Regions from separate parts of the Paenibacillus sp. FSL R10-2778 genome, predicted to be linked through region 1. Evidence: riboswitches for the same ligand, from Rfam matches in the RefSeq annotation. Region 1 holds a riboswitch; the other holds the start of a gene.

The links. A riboswitch is a leader RNA that binds a small molecule or an ion and turns the genes downstream of it on or off. The one in region 1 is predicted to bind glycine.
Region 2: it holds a riboswitch for glycine, as region 1 does, so the genes downstream of both, NST40_RS30535 (amino acid permease) here and gcvT (glycine cleavage system aminomethyltransferase GcvT) in region 1, are expected to answer to the same signal.

Annotation. Positions count from the first base shown of each region.
Region 1 is NZ_CP151956.1:6,382,527-6,385,682, forward strand. It holds gene NST40_RS28675 (flagellar motor protein MotB) at 1-455, shown strand, start outside; gene gcvH (glycine cleavage system protein GcvH) at 877-1,269, opposite strand; glycine riboswitch at 1,496-1,594, shown strand; gene gcvT (glycine cleavage system aminomethyltransferase GcvT) at 1,781-2,893, shown strand; gene gcvPA (aminomethyl-transferring glycine dehydrogenase subunit GcvPA) at 3,000-3,156, shown strand, end outside.
Region 2 is NZ_CP151956.1:6,821,074-6,824,229, reverse strand. It holds gene NST40_RS30540 (ABC transporter permease subunit) at 1-775, opposite strand, end outside; glycine riboswitch at 1,127-1,209, shown strand; gene NST40_RS30535 (amino acid permease) at 1,357-2,769, shown strand; gene NST40_RS30530 (metallophosphoesterase) at 2,935-3,156, opposite strand, start outside.

The DNA.
Region 1 (3,156 bases):
AGTTAATGGGTGTGATCACCCACTATGTGGAGGAGAATAATCTCGGTGAACAAATATTTGTAGCCGACAAACCGCAGGGCATAGAAATCACGCTCAGCGACCGTTTTCTTTTTGATGTGGGTAAAGCAGATGTGAAGTCACCAGCCCTTCCAGCTCTTCAGCAGTTGTCTGGCTTATTCAAAGATATCGGGGCAACGATCAGCATTGAAGGACATACGGATAATACACCAGTGTCATCAGCTTCACGTTATAACGACAATTGGGAGCTATCGGGTGCTCGTGCGCTTTCTGTGCTGCGCTTTTTCTTAGATAATGAAGGACTGAACCCGGACACTTTTCAATATGCAGGTTATGCCGATACCCGACCAACAGCAGATAATACTACGGTAGCAGGCAAACAGAAAAATCGACGCGTAGAGATCATTGTACTTCGACAGCTTCAAGAGGTGGAATAAAAGTTTGCGCTCAGAGCTAAGTTCGGCAGCAGGGGCAATGGCAATTACCACATTGAGCTAACAAGGGGCTTCATCCAATTTAATTAGGGAAAACCTCCCTGATTATTCACCTATTATCGTATCCAATCGCGGAATGAGGGAATTTCTCCCTGATTATTACTCTTTTTAGTCTGAAATAGTGGTTTTACCGAGATGATTAGGGAGGAATTTCCTAAAACCCTAACTCTCACGCTATAATCGTCTAAAAAGAGGGAGGTTTTCCCTAATTCCATACTCCACTAGACCCTCAAACCACTCGATTGGGTTTACGAATACTCGCACAATCTACATAAGAAACACAAACAGCAAGTCCCCGAATCACAGAAACTTGCTGCTAAAAATATCACACTTGATCAGACTATTTTCCGTCCCCGATTTCCAATTATTCAGCAACTAACGCGCTATAACCAGCTGCATCTAACAGACCTTTTACAGCATCAGCATACTCTCCATCAACTTCAATCTCAAAAATCCAACCCCCGCCATACGGCTGATCATTGATAAGCTCCGGACTAGCTTCTAATCCATCATTCACCTTGGTAACCGTCCCAGAGACGGGCGAATACAACTCCGATACCGTCTTAACGGATTCGATACTGCCTACGCTGTCACCGGCCGAAATGGTCGATCCTACCTCAGGAAACTCAACAAATACGATGTCGCCTAATAAATGCTGAGCATGGTCCGTAATCCCAACACGTACTACTCGCCCTTCTACTTGCTGTGCCCATTCATGCTCTTCGCTGTAAAGAAGGTTGTCTAATACTTCACTCATTTCAAGCCGCCTCATTTCCAATTTGGAGTTCTAAATTTAGTTATAGCCTAAGTTATCCCGGCTCACAATGTCAATATTACTAACAGGAAATTTAAATTTGTCATTTTTTCGACGTTTTCTTGTTGACAGCGCCCGACTATACCCGTTTAATGGAGACATACAAGAAGAAATGACGTTGTCGTCTTTTTATAGACAATAACCGTTTCTCGAAGAAATATAATTGCGGATGATGGCATAGGGAGAGACTGTCTCACTTGAAGACGGCGCCGAAGGAGTAAGCCCTAACAGGGGTGAATCTCTCAGGCAAAAGGACCTTTGTCGGACGTATCTCTGGAGAGCATCAGACGCAAGGCTAGATGCGTCAGATCACCAACGGGGAAACCTGCAAGCTAGTTACGGCAGGGTAACTCTCAGGTACAAAGGACAGAGCAGAAAGCGATTTGTGCATTTATGCATGATTGCTTCTGCCTGTCCTTTTTTCGTATGTAATCAGATCAAGGGGAGTGACGACATGGATGCTTTGAGAAGAACACCTTTTTATGATCTCTATTCCGCTTATACGGAGTCCAGGTGCATTGACTTCGGTGGCTGGGAGCTGCCAGTACAGTTTACAGGTATCGTGAAAGAGCACGAAGCCGTTCGCCAGCAGGCTGGGCTGTTCGATGTCTCGCATATGGGTGAATTCATGGTGATTGGGAGCGGTGCAGAAGACTTTTTGCAAAAAATGACAACCAATGATGTCAGCCGCCTTACAGATGGTGCGGCGCAATATACGCTGCTCTGTTATCCAAATGGCGGAGTTGTCGACGACCTACTCGTGTATCGCCTAAGCGAAGGGCATTATATGCTCGTCGTTAATGCCTCCAACATCGACAAAGACTTCCAGTGGCTGCAAGAGCATTTGACCTCTGAATTCGGCGAAGTCACGCTCACTAATGTCTCTGACGAGACGCTTTTGCTCGCCTTGCAGGGTCCTCTGGCAGAGACCATTCTCGCGGAAGTTACGGATGCTCCTATTTCAGCACTCAAGCCTTTCCATTTCATCGAACGCGCCACCGTTTGCGGTGTAGAGGTACTTATCTCCCGTACGGGTTATACCGGTGAAGATGGCTTCGAGATTTACGCTCCGCTGGAAGGTGCAGAAACGTTATGGAACGGACTGCTTGCAGCAGGCGCGCCCCACGGATTAACACCTGCTGGACTGGGTGCACGGGATACCCTGCGTTTTGAGGCGAAATTACCACTGTACGGTCAGGAGCTATCTGCTGACATCACCCCGCTTGAAGCAGGAGTACAGTTCTTCGTGAAGCTGGACAAAATAGACTTTATCGGACGCGATGCACTAATACAGCAAAAAGAAGCTGGCATTCCCCGTCGCCTTGTCGGCCTAGAAATGATTGATCGAGGCATTCCACGCTCCCATTATCCTGTTTGGGCAGATGGGGTTAAGATTGGTGAGGTCACAACCGGAACGCAGTCCCCTACGCTGAAACGTAACCTGGGGTTGGCATTGCTTGATGCTGCTTACAGTGAAATAGGCACAGAGGTTTACGTGGAGATACGCGGTAAGCAGCTTAAGGCTGTAGTGATTAAGGCCCCTTTTTACAAGTATAAACGCCTTTAGCGTCCATATAAGGACGGTGAACTTTTAAGCGAGAAATAGAAGGATAAAGTATAGCGTGAAAATTGTACTTTCTTATATTTTAAAAAAGCCAAGGAGTGAAACCTTAATGAAGCACCGTTATCTGCCCATGACAGAACAGGACCGCGTAGAGATGATGGAGACCGTCGGGATTCAGTCTATAGATGAGCTGTTCTCCGATATTCCTGAAGCGGTACGTTACCAAGGCACTATGCCGATGTCTGAACCACTCGATGAATACGCCC
Region 2 (3,156 bases), 440 kb from region 1:
AGGGTAACAAAATCGGGTTCATATTCGTCAAGCCGATAATCATATTTAGGTTACCGCGCAGCATATTGCCGACCGATAATAGAAACAAAATAATGATGGTCGGTTTAAGCATAGGAATTGTAATTTTAAAAATTTGCTGAAGTTTACTGGCGCCATCTACCTCGGCGGCTTCATACATGGAGGAATCAAAGCCAGTCAACACACCAAAATAAATAATGGAGTTATAACCTGTACTTTGCCAAATCACCACAATGACCAGAATCGGAATCCAAATCCACGGCGTAGCATAAAAATCATAAGTTGAACCGGTGATGCTTTTAATAATCTGATTTAGAAAGCCTGTTTCATTATTCAAAATTGCATTTAGAATGGAGCCAATAACCATCCAAGACATAAAAAACGGAAAAAACATAATGCTTTGATTAACTTTGACGAATCGGCGACTAGAAATTTCATTGAGCATAATAGCAATCGCTACCGCGAAGATGGTGCCAAATACAAAAAATAAAATATTGAACATTATCGTATTAAATGTCGCCCGCATTGCAGTATCAAAATTGTTAAAGAAAAATTGAAAGTTTTTAAAGATGGGATCTGCCCATGGGCTGTTAAAAATACCTCCGTCAAAGCGATATTCCTTAAACACTAAAATCGACCCTGCCATTGGCAAGTAGGAAAAGGCCAACAGCGCTAATATGCCGGGCAGTGCCATCATATAAAGAAGCCCGTCTTTTTTGAGTGCGCTCATAAACCTATTGCTTGTTTTTTGTCTCAAATAAATTCCCCCTCACTTAGTTGCCATGCATAACAAGCTACCTGTACTCCTCTAATAAAACGCTTTCAAAATCTAAATGAAATACGTACTCCAAATAGTAATCTTTTGGGTCTTAAAGTAAATCGCAATTAGAGGAGAAGCTTTTAAAAACGAGCATTTTACCCTCGTTTAGGCTATTAATTTCTCGCATTTTTATTAAAAATCCGTATTATGTGTTTAAATCCAGCGGTAATTAATGTTATTGACAAAATATTTGACAATGATTAGTATTGAAAAATATTAAAAATGAAGTTAGCGGCATAACAATTAAATAATTCGCAAGCTATGATTGCTATGGATCACACTATAGCAGGAGCAGCTTCTGGAGAGACCGTGGGGGATTCCCCCGGCGCCGAAGGGTTCACAATCTCAGGCAAAAGGACAGAAGAGTACTAGATAATTCATTTGTTATTCTGATCATCGTCAGAATAAAGGAATGTATTTTATTTATTATTCTTAGACCTAAGAGATTGGAGCGTATCCAATCTCTTTTTTGTTATCATTTTCACTTGTATATTTTTTCACATAAGGGGGAGTTTGAAATGGCAGCACAAGAATTAAAGAGAGATTTAGAGAATCGGCATGTTCAGCTCATTGCGATTGGTGGAACCATCGGTACCGGATTATTTTTAGGATCAGGTAAAGCTATACAGCTGGCAGGACCATCCATCATTTTTGCTTATTTAATCGTGGGTATCGCTATTTTTTTTGTGATGAGGGCATTAGGAGAACTTCTGTTGTCTAAAGCAGGTTATCAATCTTTTACAGACATTGCCGAAGACTATCTTGGACCGCGGGCGGCGTTTGTAACCGGATGGACCTATTGGTTTTGTTGGATCATGACGGCTATGGCCGATATTATAGCTGTTGGGGTCTATGTACAATATTGGTTTGATATCCCGCAATGGATACCCGCAGTCATTTGTTTAATTATTTTATTAGGACTCAATTTATTAACGGTAAAAAGCTTTGGCGAATTGGAATTTTGGTTTGCTTTAATTAAAGTAATCACTATTCTCGCTTTGATTGCTATCGGGGTAGTCTTACTGGTGATTGGATTCAAAACAACTACCGGAACCGTTGCGCTCAGTAATATTTGGGCACATGGGGGAGTATTTCCAAACGGCATTTCAGGGTTCCTGCTTTCATTTCAAATGGTTGTGTTTGCTTTTGTGGGTGTGGAATTGGTGGGCGTATCGGCAGCAGAGACCTCCAATCCAGAAAAAACTATCCCATCGGCGATTAATAAAATACCTTTGCGAATTCTATTTTTCTACGTGGGTGCTATTATTGCCTTATTATGCATCAACGCTTGGACAGAACTAAACCCGGCAGAAAGCCCTTTTGTTAAAACATTTAGTTTAGTGGGGATTCCGATTGCCGCGGGGGTTATTAACTTCGTTGTATTAACTTCAGCTGCGTCCGCTTGTAATAGCGGGATGTTCTCAACAAGCCGGATTCTATACAATCTAAGCAGAAATGACCAGGCTCCAGCCAACTTTGCAAAGCTTAATAAAAATCATGTACCAAGTAATGCTTTATTCATATCCACACTTGTCTTATCTGTAGGCGCTTTGTTGAGTAAGCTGATTCCGGAGACGGCTTTTGGCATCGTGACAACAATTAGTGCCATTTGTTTCATCTGGGTTTGGGGCGTCGTTCTAATTTGCCATTTGCGATATAAAAAGACGAAGCCGGAATTGCAGGCCAAATCAAAATTCAAAGCACCGTTTACACCCTTTGTGAATTATGTTGTTCTAGCTTTGTTTGCAATCATACTCATAATTATGCTATTTGCTGATGAAACTCGTCCGGCCTTATTGTTGACGCCTCTATGGTTTATATTATTATTTGTTTTGTATTCGATAAATAGAAGAAAGAGGGAAAGAATAACGCCTGATCCAAGAGCACGTCTCGAAGGTATTCGGACTAACACGGAGATTCGGCATGATTAGTCGGTGAGGATGCTTGGTGATATTACAGTTGGATAGGCAGACATAGAAATCCACCACCGTATACGGTGGTGGATTTTCTCATTAATGAGGTCGATGCTCTTTTTCGAACTTATGTATGCTATCGGGATATTCTTCCATGTTTTTTAATCAGTCTAAAATTATCCTCTATTTAAAATCAACTTTGATTTGTGCTATCTCACTATTCGTGCCAATTCGTAATGGCGGTCCCCAAGTCCCTGCACCAGATGTAACGATGACGTGAGGGCTGTTAGGATTCTTCTGATAGTGGCCATAATCTACTGTAAACATAGCATTGGTGATCAGATTTGCAGGGAATACTTGTCCTTGATGCGTATGTCCGCTAAGTATCAAATCAACGTCATCTGC